DNA from 2 places in the Kineococcus gypseus genome. Region 2 is predicted to be linked to the other one. Evidence: predicted binding sites of a transcription regulator. Region 2 holds the regulator's gene; the other holds the start of a gene.
The links. Region 2 encodes LexA, which represses DNA repair genes until DNA is damaged. Its sites were predicted from a motif close to TCGAACANNTGTTCGA; they were not measured.

Region 1: ruvA (Holliday junction branch migration protein RuvA) is a predicted target of LexA. The motif match lies at 2,618-2,633, and genes of this name have one in related genera.

The regions. Positions count from the first base shown of each region.
Region 1 is NZ_JBJLRD010000020.1:25,272-33,149, forward strand. Features, by position in the region: gene ACRYMN_RS09710 (YebC/PmpR family DNA-binding transcriptional regulator) at 1-34, shown strand, start outside; gene ruvC (crossover junction endodeoxyribonuclease RuvC) at 85-681, shown strand; gene ACRYMN_RS09720 (hypothetical protein) at 712-1,755, opposite strand; gene ACRYMN_RS09725 (dienelactone hydrolase family protein) at 1,823-2,527, opposite strand; gene ruvA (Holliday junction branch migration protein RuvA) at 2,667-3,272, shown strand; gene ruvB (Holliday junction branch migration DNA helicase RuvB) at 3,304-4,386, shown strand; gene yajC (preprotein translocase subunit YajC) at 4,606-4,989, shown strand; gene secD (protein translocase subunit SecD) at 5,188-7,257, shown strand; gene secF (protein translocase subunit SecF) at 7,257-7,878, shown strand, end outside.
Region 2 is NZ_JBJLRD010000029.1:44,740-52,617, forward strand. Features, by position in the region: gene ACRYMN_RS12550 (ATP-dependent DNA helicase) at 1-1,486, shown strand, start outside; gene ACRYMN_RS12555 (aspartate/glutamate racemase family protein) at 1,582-2,250, shown strand; gene lexA (transcriptional repressor LexA) at 2,296-3,018, opposite strand; gene ACRYMN_RS12565 (LysM peptidoglycan-binding domain-containing protein) at 3,360-3,866, shown strand; gene nrdR (transcriptional regulator NrdR) at 4,041-4,535, shown strand; gene ACRYMN_RS12575 (proteasome assembly chaperone family protein) at 4,595-5,500, shown strand; gene ACRYMN_RS12580 (pilus assembly protein CpaE) at 5,558-6,016, opposite strand; gene ACRYMN_RS12585 (TraR/DksA family transcriptional regulator) at 6,150-6,527, shown strand; gene ACRYMN_RS12590 (transglutaminase-like domain-containing protein) at 6,573-7,409, opposite strand; gene ACRYMN_RS12595 (NAD(P)H-binding protein) at 7,513-7,878, shown strand, end outside.

The DNA.
Region 1 (7,878 bases), on a different contig from region 2:
CGACGACGTGATGGCGGCCCTCGAGGACGCCTGAGCCCGGCCCGTCCGCACGGCCCCGGTCCCGCCGCGTGCGAGGCTGGGGCCGTGCGCGTCCTGGCAGTCGACCCCGGCCTGACCCGCTGCGGCCTGGGGGTGGTCGAGAGCACCGGCGCGCCCGCCGCGGCCGGCCGGCGGGTGCGCATGGTCGCCGTCGGCGTGGTGCGCACCCCGGCCGCCGACCCGGTGCCGCAGCGGCTGCTGGCGGTGGCCGAGGGGCTGGAGGCCTGGCTCGACGAGCACGCCCCCGACGTGGTGGCCGTCGAGCGCGTCTTCGCCCAGGCCAACGTGCGCTCGGTGATGGGCACCGCCCAGGCGGCGGGCCTGGTGCTCGTGGCGGCCGCCCGGCGCGGGCTGCCGGTGGCGATGCACACCCCCAGCGAGGTCAAGGCCGCCGTGACCGGCTCCGGGCGCGCCGACAAGGAGCAGGTCACCGCCATGGTCACCCGCATCCTCGGCCTGGACGCGCCGCCGAAGCCGGCCGACGCCGCCGACGCGCTGGCGCTGGCGCTGTGCCACCTGTGGCGCGGGGCGGGCACCACGCGGCTGGAGGCCGCCGCCCACGCGGCCCTGGTCACCGGCCGGCGCAACGGCTACGCCGAGGCCGTGGCCGCCGCGCGCCGCCCGGTGGGCCGCCCGCGCTGAGGCGAGCGGCCCGCCGGGGCCGCTCGCGCCTCAGCCGCGCCGGCGCGGCAGCGTCGCGACGAGCGTGAGCAGCACGGCCGCGACGTCCTCGGCCAGCGCGCCCCGCAGGTCCGGCGCGCGCCGGCCCGCCCACGCGCGCCAGGACGCCCCGGCGTAGGAGCCGGCCAGCGCCCCGGCCGCCCCGGCCAGCGCCGGCAGCGCCCGGCGGGCGTGCTGGCGCCGCGCCAGCGCCGCCCCGCCCAGCAGCCCGGAGGCCACCCGCCCCGACAGCGCGCCGGTGCCCAGCCGGCTGGGCGTCGAGGGCAGCTTGTCGGCCACCACCTCCCCGGCCAGCGCCAGCGCGCTGAGCGCCGCGGCGGGCCTGCCGCCGCGCAGCGCCCCGGGACCGCTGGAGAGCAGGACCGGCCCCGCCAGGCCCAGCGTGCTGCGCCCGCCGGCGGCCACGCCCAGCAGCGCGCTGCGCAGCACCAGGCCCGCCGGCGCGCGCGAGGGGCGCTCGGGGCGGGTGCGACGGGTGGGACGGCCCGGCGCGCGACCGCCCAGGGAGGGCAGGTCCAGCACCGCCGGGTGCGCCGGCGCGACGGGCCGGTCCAGGGCCCGCAGCGCCGCGTGGGTGGTCAGCCCGTAGGCCAGGTGCGGCACGGCGTCGGAGACCCAGTCCGCGCTCGTCCAGCGGCGCAGGTCGGTCACGCCCAGCGCGTGGGCGGGCAGGTCGGTGGCGGCCATCGCCAGCGCCGCGGTGACCACCCCGCCCAGCCCGGCCGGCAGGCGCAGCCCGGCGGAGCGGCCCAGCCCCAGCACCTTCCCCACCCCGACGCCGACGGCGTAGCCGGACAGCGCGCCCAGCGCGGTGGTCCGGTGCGCCAGCTCGGCCCCGCGCCCGCCGATCGGGCGGCCCAGGCGCTCGGCCAGCGCGGTGACGGTCTGCTCGGGCACCGTGCTGGGGGCCCGGCCCCGCCAGGCCATGTCCCCGTACGTGACGGCGTTGAGCACGGTGGTGCCGGCGGCGCCGGCGACGGCACCGGCGAGGGCGGCGGGGATCGGGCGGCGGCTCAGGCGCGTCTGTCGGCTCACCGCGCCACTGTGCGACCGCGCCGGGCCGTCGGCCACCCGGCGGTGGCCCGGCCCGGCGCAGCGCGGCTCAGCGCAGGTGCTCGCGCAGGAAGGCGGTGGTGCGGCTCCAGGCCAGCTCGGCGGACTCGGGCCGGTAGTTGGGCCGCTCGTCGTTGTAGAAGGCGTGCGGGGCCGGGTAGACCTGGAAGCCCGCCTCGACGCCGGACTGCTCGCGGATGCGCTGCTCCGTGGCGCGCACGCCCTCCAGCGGCACGGAGGTGTCCTCCTCGCCGAAGTGGCCCAGCACCGCCGCGCGCAGGCCGGAGTAGTCGGTGTCCGGGCCCGGCACGCCGTACCACGGCACGGCCGCGCCGATGCGCTCGCCCTGCTGGGCGGCCAGCGTGAGCACGAAGGCCCCGCCCATGCAGAAGCCGACCGCGCCGACGGTCGAGGAGGTCGTCTCCGGGCGCTGCAGCAGGTACGTCACCGCCCCGGCGAGGTCCTGCACGGCGCGCTCGACGGGCATCTCGGACATGAAGCGCGCCGCCTCCTCGCCGTCGTGGGTGGTGCGCCCGCCGTACAGGTCCGGGGCCAGGGCGACGAAGCCCTCGGCGGCGAAGCGGTCGACGATGGCGACGACGTGGTCGGTCAGGCCCCACCACTCCTGGATGACGACGACGCCCGGGCCGCTGCCGGACTCCGGCACGCGCAGGTAGCCGTGGCCGTGACCGCTCTCGGTCGCGGAGTCGAAGGTGACGTTCTGGCGCGGGTTCTGGTGCTCCTCGTGGCTCACGCCCCCGATCGTGCCGTGCCCGCCCGGTGCGCGCGTCCCCGGGGGGCGGCGCGGCGCGCCGCGCTGTCGGGCCGGCTCGTTAACCTCGGCTCGTACACGTGTTCGCGCGGGGGAGGCCCCGCGCCGGGGTGGAGGTCGTGTGATCGCGTCGGTGCGCGGGCGGGTGCTCGCGGTGCGGCTGGACTCCGCGGTGCTGGAGGTCGGCGGGGTGGGCCTGCTCGTTCAGGCGGCGCCCGCAACGCTGGCGGGCCTGCGGGTCGGCGAGGAGGGCGAGCTGGCCACCAGCCTGGTGGTGCGCGAGGACTCCCTGACGCTCTTCGGCTTCGCCGACGCCGACGAGCGCGAGGTCTTCGAGGTGCTGCAGACCGTCTCCGGCGTCGGCCCGCGCCTGGCCCTGGCGGTGCTGGCGGTGCATCGCCCCGACGGGCTGCGCGCGGCCGTGGCCGCCGAGGACCACGCCGCGCTCGTGCGGGTGCCGGGCATCGGCAAGAAGGGCGCCCAGCGCCTGTGCCTGGAGCTGGGCGACCGCCTGGGCCCGCCCGGCGGCGCGCCCGCGCCGGGGGCCCCCGCGCCCGTCGACGCCGGCGACGCGCGGCGCCAGCAGGTCGTCGACGCCCTGGCCGGGCTGGGCTACCCGCTCAAGCAGGCCGGCGAGGCCGTGGACGTCGTCGCCCCCGGCGAGGACGGCGTGAGCGACGTGCCCGCCGCGCTGCGGGCGGCGCTGCGCCACCTGTCGGGGCGCTGAGGTGGGCACCAGGACACCGAGGGAGGACGAGGTGGGCGAGCGGATCGTCACGGCGGGTGCCGACGACGGCGAGCGGGCCGCGGAGTCGGCGCTGCGCCCGCACGGGCTGGACGAGTTCGTGGGGCAGAAGGTGGTGCGCGAGCAGCTCTCCCTCGTGCTGGACGCCGCCAAGGCGCGCGGCGGCGTCAGCGACCACGTGCTCTTCTCGGGCCCGCCGGGCCTGGGCAAGACGACCCTGGCGATGATCGTGGCCTCGGAGATGGGTGCGCCGCTGCGCCAGTCCAGCGGCCCGGCCATCCAGCACGCCGGCGACCTCGCGGCCGTGTTGAGCTCCCTGGACGAGGGCGAGGTGCTCTTCCTCGACGAGATCCACCGCATGGCCCGGCCGGCGGAGGAGATGCTCTACATGGCGATGGAGGACTTCCGCGTCGACGTCGTCGTGGGCAAGGGGCCCGGCGCCACCGCCATCCCGCTGGAGCTGCCGCGCTTCACGCTCGTGGGCGCCACCACCCGCGCCGGCCTGCTGCCGGCGCCGCTGCGCGACCGCTTCGGCTTCACCGGCTACCTGGACTTCTACAGCCCCGAGGAGCTCGTGCAGGTGCTGCGCCGCTCCGCGGCGCTGCTGGACGTGCAGCTGACCGCCGAGGGCGCCGCCGAGATCGGCCGCCGCTCGCGCGGCACCCCGCGCATCGCCAACCGGCTGCTGCGCCGGGTGCGCGACTGGGCGCAGGTGCGCGGCTCGGGCCTGGTCGACCGCCGCGCCGCCCGGGCGGCGCTGGAGGTGTACGAGGTCGACGAGCGCGGCCTGGACCGCCTGGACCGCGCGGTGCTCGACGCCCTGTGCCGGCGCTTCGGCGGCGGCCCGGTGGGCCTGTCGACGCTGGCGGTCGTGGTGGGCGAGGAGGCCGAGACCGTCGAGACGGTCGCCGAGCCCTTCCTGGTGCGCGAGGGGCTGCTGGGGCGCACCCCGCGTGGGCGGGTGGCCCTGCCGGAGACGTGGGCGCACCTGGGCCTGACCCCGCCGCGCGGGGCGGCCTGGCAGCTGCCGCTGGAGGAGGGCGCGGACGCGGACGGGGTCGGCGGGCAGGGGTCGGCGGGCACCGGCGCGGGCTGAGGCGCGCCGCCGCGCGCCACCGCGCGGTGGTGCGTGCACCGCGCGTCGGCGTCCGGGGCCGTCCGGGTGAGCCGTCTACACTGCGCGGGCGGGTCGAGCGACCGGCACCCGCCGGGCGAGGACCCCCCGGCGGGCGCCCGGGGAGCGGCCCGCCGCGCCGGCACCGGGTCGGCGCGGGCACCGGTGAGCAGTCGGACCCCCGGTGCGGAGAGGGATGTCGTGGGTGGTGGCGGCGGTAGCCAGCTGATCTTCCTGGTGCTGATGATCGCCTTGCTGGTCTTCATGTTCAGCCGCACGCGCAAGCAGCAGCGCGCGCAGCTGGAGATGCAGGCCGGCGTCGGCCCGGGTGCGGAGGTCATGACGACCTCGGGCACCTACGGCACGGTCGTGGAGGTCGAGGGCGACGTGGTCACCCTGGAGATCGCCCCCGGTGTGCGCACCCGCTGGGCGCGCAGGGCCGTCGCGCGCGTGGTGACGCCCTTCGCGGCGCCGCTGGAGCCGGCGCCCGGCGCCACGGCCGCCGGCGCGACCGGCGGCCTGGACCTGAGCAAGCCCTCGGCCGAGGGTGACGACCCGGCGAACGGCGGTGCGCAGCGCCCCTGACGCCTCCCCGCTGCTGCCCGCACCCTCCGTGGTGACGGCGAGGGCAGCACCCGTCCACGAAGAGTGACAAGCTTGCGTTGGCCGGACGACGACCGTCGTCGGGTGAGCGCCGTCCCGAGGTACCCAGTGTCCAACGACAGGCCCCCGCGCGTGCGCCGAGGCGCACCCCTCCGCCGACCCCGCCCCGGCCGCACCCTGGTGCTGCTGGTCCTGCTGACCGCGCTGGTCTTCGGCGCCGTCGGCGCCGGCTCGATCTGGGGCTCCGCGCGCTGGGCCCCCGGCCTGGCCCTCGACCTCGAGGGCGGCACCCAGGTGGTGCTGACCCCGCGCGCCGTCGACGGCGGCGAGGTCGACGCCGAGCAGGTGCAGCGCGCCGCCAACATCATCCGCCAGCGCGTCGACGCCACGGGGCTGTCGGAGTCGCAGGTGCAGGTGCAGGGCGGGCAGAACATCTCCGTGTCCATCCCCGGGCAGGCATCGCGCGAGCAGCTGGACCTCATCGCGCAGTCGGCGCAGCTGCGCATGCGCGTGGTGCTCTACGCCGAGCCGGTGGCGCCCCCCGGCGCCCCCGCTCCCACCGCCGAGCCGGAGCCCACCGACGGCGCCACGCCGCCGGCGGACGGCGCGAGCCCGGCGCCCACGGACGGTGCGAGCCCGTCGCCGAGCGAGGGGGCCACCGCGCCGCCCGAGCAGGGCGCCACCCCGCCGCCGGCCGACGCCCCCGCGCCCGAGCCGACGCAGAGCGCCGACGGCGCCGCGGCGCCGGCCGCGCTGCAGCAGGCCGCTCCCGCGCCCACCGACCCCGCCGCCAGCGCGCCCGCGGACCCCGCCGCCACCGCGCCGCCGGCGGAGCCGGCCGCCCCGCCCGCCCCGCCGGCGACCCCGCCGACGCTGCTGGACCTGGCCACCCCCGCTCCCGAGCCGGGCCCGGGCCAGCCGCGCGAGGCGCCCACCCCGGCGCCGGCCGACGCCAGCGACGACGCGTGGCTGAGCAGCCCCGGGCTGGCCGAGGTCTTCCAGGCCCTGGACTGCACCGACCCCGCCCAGCGCACCGGCGGCGTCGTCGACGACCCCGCGCTGCCGCTGGTGACGTGCAACCAGGACGGCACCGAGAAGTACGTGCTCGGCCCGGCCGAGCTGGAGGGCACCCAGCTCACCGACGCCACCGCCGCGCAGGCGCGCAACTCGCAGGGCTACGCCACCGGCGGCTGGACCGTGCAGCTGTCCTTCGACGGCAGCGGCGACGAGGCCTTCGAGGCGCTGACCGCGCGCATCTCGCAGCTGCAGGACCCGAAGAACCGCTTCGCGGCCGTGCTCGACGGCCTGGTCGTCACCGCCCCGGTCGTCAGCCAGACCATCGCCACCGACCCGGAGATCACCGGCAACTTCACGCAGGAGAGCGCCGACGCGCTGGCCCAGCAGCTGAAGTTCGGCGCCCTGCCGCTGTCGTTCGAGCCGCAGACGGAGGACCAGATCTCCGCCACGCTCGGCGAGGACCAGCTGCGCAACGGCCTCATCGCCGGCCTGGTCGGCCTCGTGCTCGTGGTCGCCTACTCCTTCGTGCAGTACCGCGGCCTGGCGCTGGTCACGGTCGGCAGCCTGCTGCTGGCCGCCGCCCTGAACTACGGCGTGCTGCTGCTGCTGAGCTGGCTGCAGGGCTTCCGCCTGAGCCTGGCCGGCGTCGCCGGGCTCATCGTGGCCATCGGCACCACCGCCGACTCCTTCATCATCTACTTCGAGCGCGTGCGCGACGAGATCCGCGACGGGCGCGTGCTCACCTCCGCCGTGGAGGCCGGCTGGCGCCGCGCGCGGCGCACCATCCTCATCTCCGACGCCGTCACGCTGCTCTCGGCCGTGGTCCTCTTCGTCCTCGCGGCGGGCAACGTGCGCGGCTTCGCGTACACGCTGGGCATCAGCACCCTCATCGACGTGGTGGTCGTGGTCCTCTTCACCCACCCGGTCGTCGCGCTGTTGGCGCGCACGAGGTTCTTCGGCGGCGGCCACAAGCTCTCCGGCTTCGACCCCGAGCACCTCGGCTCCGCCGTGGCGCGCCACGCGCTGCACGGCGGGGCGCGCCGGCCCACCGTCGCCGAGCGCCGCGCCGCCGAGCGCGCCGCGGCGGCTGCGGCTGAGGACCGGGACGGCGGCACGCCGGACGGTGACGTGCAGGCCGGTGACGCGCAGGACGGTGCCGGGGTCGGCGCCGGGGACCGTGAGCAGTCGCGCGCCGGCGGGGCCGGTCGCGCGGACGACAGGAGCGACGCCTGATGGGCATGGCAGCACTGGGCAACCGGCTCTACACCGGGGAGTCCTCCTTCGACTTCGTCGGCAAGCGCAAGCTGTGGTTCACCATCGCGCTGGTGTGCGTGGCGGTCTCCGCGCTGCTGCTGGTGCGCCCGGGCCTGACCTTCGGCATCGAGTTCGAGGGCGGCTCGCAGTTCCGCGTCACCGGCTCCACCGACCAGGAGGGCGCGCGCGCGGCCGTCGAGTCCGTCGTGCCCGGGGCCGTCCCCGAGGTGACCCGCGTGGGCACCAACGGGGTGCGGGTGCAGATCGAGACGGTCACCACCGCCGAGCTCGACGAGACCCGCCAGGCGCTCGCCACCGCGCTGGACGTGCCGCTGGAGAACGTCACGTCCTCCACGGTCGGCCCGAGCTGGGGCGCGGACGTGACGAACAAGGCCCTGACCGCCCTGGTGATCTTCTTCGTGCTCGTCTCGGTCGTCATGGCGCTGTACTTCCGCACGTGGACCATGGCGCTGGCGGCGATGGCGGCCCTCGTGCACGACCTGGCCATCACCGCCGGGGTGTACGCCCTCATCGGCTTCGAGGTGACGCCGGCGACGGTCATCGGGTTCCTCACGATCCTGGGGTACTCGCTGTACGACA
Region 2 (7,878 bases):
CGACCCCGGCGTCAGCGACCGCGCCTGGCGGCAGGTGTCCGTCTCCGCGCGCGAGTGCCTGGGCGCGCAGCGCTGCCCGGTGGCCGCCGAGTGCTTCTCCGAGCGGGTGCGGGCCCGGGCCAGGGAGGTCGACGTCGTCGTCACCAACCACGCCATGACCGCCATCGACGCCCTGGAGGGCTCCGGGCAGCTGCTGCCCGAGCACGACGTCCTCGTCGTCGACGAGGCCCACGAGCTGGCGGACCGCGTCACCGCCGTGGCCACCGCCGAGCTCTCCGGCGCCGTCGTCGCCGCCGCCGCGCGCCGGCTGCGCCGCTCCTCCGGCGTGGTCGGCGAGGCCCTGGAGGACGCCGGGGCCGCGCTGGAGGCGGCGCTGGAGGAGGCGCCCCCCGGGCGCCTGGAGCGCTGGCCCGGAGCGCTGGCCGCGGCCGTGACCGCGGTGCGCGACGGCGCGCGCACCGCGCTGAGCGACCTGCGCACCGCCACCGAGGGCGCGGCGAAGGAGGAGGACGCGGAGTCGCGCGGGGCCCGGCACCTGGCGCGCGCCGCCGTGCAGGAGGTCTTCACCGTCGCCGAGCGCCTCGCCGCGGGCTCCGAGCACGACGTCGCCTGGGTCGGCGGCGGCGGTGGGCCGGGCGGTCGCGCGCCGTCCCTGCACGTGGCGCCGCTGTCGGTGGCCGGGCTGCTGCGCGAGCGGGTCTTCACCGAGCGCACCGTGGTGGCCACCAGCGCCACCCTGACCCTGGGCGGCTCCTTCGAGCCGGTAGCCGGCGCCTTCGGCCTGCGCGCCGGCGCGCGCGAGCAGGGCGCGTGGACGGGCGTGGACGTGGGCAGCCCCTTCGACTACGCCCGCCAGGGCATCCTCTACGTCGCCCGCCACCTGCCGGCGCCCGGCCGCGCGGGCACGCCCGAGGCGGTGCTGGAGGAGCTGGCCGCGCTGCTCGACGCCGCCGGGGGGCGCACCCTGGGGCTGTTCTCCTCGCGCCGCGCCGCCGAGGAGGCCGCCGCTGCGGTGCGCGCGCGCACCGGGCGCACCGTGCTGTGCCAGGGCGAGGACCGCCTGCCGCGCCTGGTGCGGCGCTTCACCGACGAGGCGGCCACCTCGCTGTTCGGGACGATGTCGCTGTGGCAGGGCGTGGACGTGCCCGGCCCCAGCTGCCAGCTCGTCGTCATCGACCGCATCCCCTTCCCGCGCCCGGACGACCCGCTGATGGCGGCGCGGGCGCGCGCGGCCGACGCCGCCGGCGGCAACGGGTTCCTGTCGGTCTCCGCCGCGCACGCGGCCGTGCGCCTGGCGCAGGGCGCCGGCCGGCTCGTGCGCGCCGCCGAGGACCGCGGCGTCGTCGCCGTGCTCGACGCGCGGCTGGCCACCGCCCGCTACGGCGGCTTCCTGCGCCAGAGCCTGCCGGGCTTCTGGCCCACCACCGACGGCGAGGTGGCCCGCCAGGCGCTGCGCCGGCTGGACGCGGCTGCGCCGCGCGGGTGAGGGTCCGGCCAGCCGCCGGGGCCGTGCGGGTGGGGGAGTGTGTCGATCGTGCGACGCCCCTGCCCCCGGGCGCCGCGGGCTGGCATCCTCCCTGCGTGCCCACCGTCGGCTTCCTGCACACCGCCCACGCGCACGTGCGCACCTTCCGCGAGCTGCTGGGTCAGCGTGACGACACCGTCGAGGACCGGCACCTGGTGGACACCGGGCTGCTGGCCTCCGCGCGCGAGCGCGGCACCGCCGCGGTGCGCGGTGCGCTCGCCGACCGGCTGCGCCGCCTGGTCGCCGAGGGCGCCGACGTGGTCGTGGGCACCTGCTCGGAGACCGGCGGGGAGGCCGAGCGCGTCGGCGCCGAGCTGGGCGTGCGGGTGCTGCGCGTGGACCGGCCGATGGCCGAGGCCGCGGTGCTGGCCGGGCGGCGCATCGCGGTCGTCAGCTCCCTGGACGGCGCCGCCGACCAGCTGCGCCCGCTGCTGCGCGAGTCGGCCGACGCCACCGGCCGCGACGTCGAGCTGGTCGACGTGCGCTGCCCGGACACCTGGTCCGCCTTCGAGTCCGGCGACCTGGTGACCTACGCCACCGGCGTGGCCGACGCGGTGCGCCGGGCGGTGCGGGCGCTGCAGCCGCCGGTGGACGTCGTCGTCCTGGCCCAGGCGAGCATGGTCGGCGCCGCGCCGCTGCTGCGCGACCTGCACGTGCCGGTGCTCACCTCCCCGCGCCTGGCCGTCGAGGCCGCCGTGGAGCTGGTCGTGCCCGTCGGGCGCTGACGGGCGCCGGCGCGCCGGCACCCCGCGGGCGCCGGCGCGGGCGGCTCACAGGCTGCGCAGCACCGCCGTCACCCGGCCCAGGACGGTGGCGTCGTCGCCGTCGATGGGCTGGTACAGGTCGTTGCGCGGCAGCAGCAGCACGTGCCCGTCGCGGCGCTGGAGCACCTTGACGGTGGCCTCGCCGTCGATCATGGCCGCCACGACGTCGCCGTTCTCGGCGGTGGGCTGCTGGCGCACCACGACCCAGTCGCCGTCGCAGATGGCCGCGTCGACCATCGAGTCGCCCACCACGCGCAGCATGAAGTGCCGGCCCGCGCCCACCAGCTGCGCGGGCAGCGGGAAGACCTCCTCGACGAGCTGCTCGGCCAGCACGGGCGCGCCGGCGGCGATGCGCCCGACGACGGGCACGTACGTGACGGCGGGGCGCTCGTCGGCGGTGGTGGCCGCGTCGGCGGTGAGCACGCCGTGCCCCGGGCCGGGGGTGACGACCTCCAGCGTGCGTGGGCGGCGCGGGTCCTTGCGCAGGTGGCCCAGCCGCTCGAGCGTCTTGACCTGGTGGGCCACGCTGCTGGGGCTGGTCAGGCCGACGGCCTGGCCGATCTCGCGCATGCTCGGCGGGTAGCCGCGGCGCTCGACCGCCTCGCGGATCGTCTCGAGCACGCGGCGCTGGCGCGCGGTCAGCCCGGCGCCGTCCAGCGGCCCGTCGGGCAGCGCGTGCACCGACGCGCCGGTGCCCTCGTCCGCGGTCCCGTCCCGCACGTCGTCCACGCCCACTCCCCACGTCCGCCGGCCGCGGCGTCCCGCGGCTGCCCCGACGCTACCGCCGCCGCCCCACGGCCTCAAACAGGTGTTCGAACGTGTCGCGCGGCGCGCCGGTGCGCGGCCGGTGCGGTGGTGGGGCCCCGGTCGCGGAGCCCGGCGTCGCGGCCCGGTGTCGGGGGCGGGTGGCACGGTGCCTCCCGCACCCCGGTCCGGACCGCGGCGGCGCACCGGCCCACCGGCGCGCGCAGCACCGCCGGGGCTTGCGCACCACCGGCGCTCCGGTGGTAGAACAGCCCCGCCCGTTCGAACACCCGTTCGAACGGGCTCCCGAGCAGGAGGTCCTCGCCGTGAGCAGCACCGCCCTCGCCTGGCCCGCGCCCCGCACCCTCCCGCGCGCACCCCGCACCCTCCCGCGCGCACCCCGGCGCGCCCCGCTCGCCCTCGTTCCGGCCGCGGTCCCCGCGCAGGTCCCCGCCGCCGTCCCCGCCGCCGTCCCCGCCGCCGTCCGCGCGCCGGTCCGGAGGCCGGCCGCCCGCGGCCCGCTGCGCCTGACGCGCCGCGGCCGGCTGGCGCTGACGTGCACGGCCGCCGGTGCCCTGGGCGGTGCGGTGCTGGCGGCGGTCGCCGCCGCCGGGCCCGGTGCGGCCGGTGCTCCCGGCGGTGCCCCGGCCCCCGCCCCGCGCCCGGTCGCGGCGGTGACGGTGCTGCCCGGGCAGACGCTCTCGCAGATCGCGGCGGACCTGGCTCCCGGTCGCGACTGGCGCGAGGTGGCCGCCCGCATCGCCGACGCCAACGACCTGCCCTCGCAGGCCCTGCGCGCCGGCCAGCGGCTGGTCCTGCCCGACCTGCGCTGAGGGCGGGCCGGCGTGGCCGCCGAGGGGTGCGGCGCCGGGCGGCTTGCCGCCGCCGCCGCGGGCGACGTACCGTCAGCGCACGATCCGGAGCCCGGGCTGCGCGCGGGTCCCGCCCCGGCCGCCCGGGCCGACGGCGGCGCCGGCGCTCCCGGGGTCGCGTGGGAGGAAGCTGCGGTGCACTGCCCGTTCTGCCGGCACGCCGATTCGCGCGTCGTCGATTCACGGACGACGGAGGACGGCAGCAGCATCCGCCGCCGCCGCCAGTGCCCGAACTGCTCCAAGCGCTTCACCACTCTGGAGACCGCGAGCCTGTCCGTGCTCAAGCGCTCCGGGGCGAGCGAGCCGTTCAGCCGCGCGAAGATCGCCAGCGGTGTGCGCAAGGCCTGCCAGGGCCGTCCCGTGAGCGAGGACGACATCGCCCTGCTGGCGCACCGCGTCGAGGAGGCCGTGCGCGCCCAGGGCGCCGCGGAGATCGACGCCCACCAGGTCGGCCTGGCCACGCTGCCGTTCCTGCGCGAGCTCGACGAGGTCGCCTACCTGCGCTTCGCGTCGGTGTACCAGGCGTTCGACTCCCTGGCCGACTTCGAGGCCGCCATCGAGCAGCTGCGCGCCGAGCGCGCCGCGGAGCTGGAGCGCGCGGCGGGGGAGCCGGCGGCCGCCCGCGGCTGAGGCGCGCCGCGGCAGCACCCTGCCGGGCCGCGCCACCGGGGCGGGGCGAGAATGTGCCCATGCTGGATCCCGCGTCGCTGTACACCCTCGAGGACGAGCTGCCGCCCCTCGTCGAGGCCCACCTCGTCGTGGCCCTGTCCGGCTTCGTCGACGCGGGCGGGGCGGTGCGCCTGGCCGTGCAGCACCTGCGCGGCGTGTGCGAGCACCGCGTCGTCGCCACGTTCGACGTCGACCAGCTGCACGACTACCGCGCGCGGCGGCCCCTGATGACCTTCAGCGGCGACCGCTGGGAGGACGTCGACTCGCCGGTGCTGCGGGTGGAGGTGCTGCGCGACCCGGAGGGCTCGGCGCTGCTGCTGCTGCACGGCCCGGAGCCGGACGTGCAGTGGGAGCGGTTCGTGCGCGCGGTGTGGCAGCTGGCGGACCGCCTCGGCGTGGTGCACACCACCGTGCTCAGCGCCGCGCCCACCGCCGTGCCGCACACCCGCCCCAGCGGGGTGACGGCCAGCGCCACCCGACCGGAGCTGCTGGAGGGCTTCCGCACCTGGGACGTCGAGGCGCAGGTGCCCGGCCACGCCGCCGCGCTGCTGGCCCTGCGCGGCGGGCAGAGCGGTCACGACGTGCTCTCCGTGCTCGCCCACGTGCCGCACTACCTCGCCGGCAACGAGTACCCCGACGCCGCCGCGGTGCTCGTGCGCACCATCGCCGGCGTCACCGGGCTCTCGCTGCCGGTGCAGAGCCTGCAGGAGGCCGCCTCGGCCACGCGGGTGGAGGTCGACGCCCAGGTCGCTGACTCCGCCGAGGCCGCCGCCGTGGTGCGCGCCCTGGAGGAGCAGTACGACGCCCAGGGCGACGAGGGCCGCGGCACGGGCGCGGCGGAGGCGTTCCTGCCCACCGCCGACGAGCTGGGCGCGGAGTTCGAGCGCTTCCTGGCGCGGCAGGAGGACGAGCCCGGCACCGAGTGAGGCGCCCGGCGGGCTGCCCGGGGCGCGACGGGGGGCGCCGGGTGCCGGGCGGGGCGCTCAGGTGGTGGCGGCCGTGGAGCCGGTGGTGCCGGTGCTGCCGCCCGGCGCGCCGGAGAGGTGGTGCAGCAGCGCGCGCCCGTAGGCCTCCGCGGGGTCGGCCGCCTCGAAGGCGTCGGCGCCGTGCTCGTCCAGCAGCAGCACCCGGTGCACGACCGCGTCGCCGACGTCGCGGCGCTCCAGGCGCGTGAAGCGCTCCCCGAGCAGCTCGCGCAGCTGGTGCTCGGCCGGCAGCCAGCACGCCTCCGGCTGGTCGACGGAGTCCAGCGCCCACTCGGTGGTGCCGTTGAAGCCGATGATCCGCCCCGTGGGGTGGTCGTGGACCTCCACCGTCATGTCGCTGAGGGTGAAGACGTCCTCGTCCATGCCGCGGTGCGGGATGACGAACCGGTCGCCCGGCGCCGGGTGCCACTCCAGGCCGGCGGCCTTCAGCTGCAGCGCGAGGTCGACGGGGATCACCGCTCCAGCATGGCCCGGCCCCGCCGCGCCCGCGAGGCGACGCCCGGCCCCGCCGTGCCGGGCGGCCCGGGGCGGGGTAGACACGTGCCCTGCACCGCCGCGGCCACGACCGGCACGGCGGGTGGGCGGCTCCGTGGGCACGGCGCCCGGCGGGCACGAGGAGGGGACGGACGAGATGGACACGCAGGTCGCGCGCGAGCGGCTGCTGGAGATGCGGCGCGAGCTGCAGGGGACGATCGAGGGCATCACCTCGCGGATGGAGTCCGGCGCCACCGCGGACCTGCCCACGGGCGGGCACGACTTCGGCGACGAGGGCGCCCACGAGCAGCAGGCCGCCGAGCAGGAGGGGCTGCTGGACGGCGCCCGGCGCCGCCTGGACAGCGTCGAGGACGCGCTCAAGCGCATCGAGGACGGCACCTACGGCGTCTCGGTGGTCTCCGGCAAGCCGATCCCGGACGAGCGCCTGGAGGCGCGCCCCGACGCGGCGACGCTGGCGGGCGAGGAGCTCTAGCCCCGCGCGCCCCGGTGCCCCGCGCGGGCACCGGGGGCGGCCCCGTCAGGGCAGCGCGGCGCCGGGGCCGTGCTCGTCGCGGGGCAGCTCGCCCTCGACCACGGCGAGCACCTCGATGGCCTCGAGCCGCACCGGCCCCGAGGTCGTCAGGAACGCGGTGTCGGCCGCGTCGCGGCCGGTGGCGATGCGCAGCAGCGCCGGCCGGGGTGCCAGGCGGGTGGCGTCGACGACCTCCCAGGTGCCCTCGGGGGCCGCCTCGACGACGGCGTGGAAGTCCATCGGGGATAGCCCCGGGGCGTAGGCGGAGCACAGCCGGGCGGGCACGTCCAGCGCCCGCAGCAGCGCGGTGGTCACGTGCGCGTAGTCGCGGCACACGCCCTGGCGGGCCAGCAGGGTCTCCAGCGCGGTGTCGGTGGGCGAGCTGGAGCCGGGCACGTACTCCAGCCGCTCGTGCACCCAGGCGGCCACCGCCGCCGGCAGCTGCGCGCGCGGCACCTCGCCGAACTCGCGCGCGGCGAAGGCGCCGAGGCGGTCGGAGGGGCAGTAGCGGCTGGGCCGGGTCAGCTCCCAGCGCTCCAGGGCGCCGAGGCGCTGCCCGGTGCGCCGCCCGGCGCGCACGGTGGCGGCGTACGCCACGGCCGTGCCCCCGGCGGGCGCGGTGAAGCGGTGCAGCACGGCCCCGTCGCCGGCCTCGACGGCGGTGACGTCCACGGGCCCGTCCGGGCCCTCCACGCGCAGCTCCTCGGCCACCACCCGCTGGCCGGGGCGGCGTGCCACGGCCAGCAGCAGCGCGGCCTCGGAGGGCGCCTCGGCCTCCAGCTCCAGGCGGGCGCGCACCGTGGTGACCGGTGCGGGGGAGGGGGCGGTGGCGGTGTCCGGCACGGCGGGAGTCTGCCGCACGCGCCCCCGGGCGCGCAGGGGTCCCCGGGCGGCGCGCCGGGGCCAGCGCGTGCGCGCGCCGACCGGGGCGCCTAGCGTCGCGGGCGTGCACGTCGCGATCGCCGGGGCCCACGGCAAGGTGGCCCGCCTGCTGACCCGCCTGCTCACCGAGCGCGGCGACGAGGTGACCGGGCTCGTGCGCGACCCGGCCCACGTGGCGGACGTGGGCGGCGACGGCGCCCGGGCGGTGGTGCTGGACCTGGAGTCCGCCGACGCCGTCGAGGTGGCCGGCGCGCTGCGCGGGGCGGACGCGGTGGTCTTCGCCGCCGGCGCCGGGCCCGGCAGCGGCGCGGCCCGCAAGGACACCGTGGACCGCGCGGCGGCGGTGCTGCTGGCCGACGCCGCCGAGGCGGCCGGGGTGCGCGACTACCTGCTGATCTCCTCGTACGGGGTGGACGCCGTGCGCGACGGC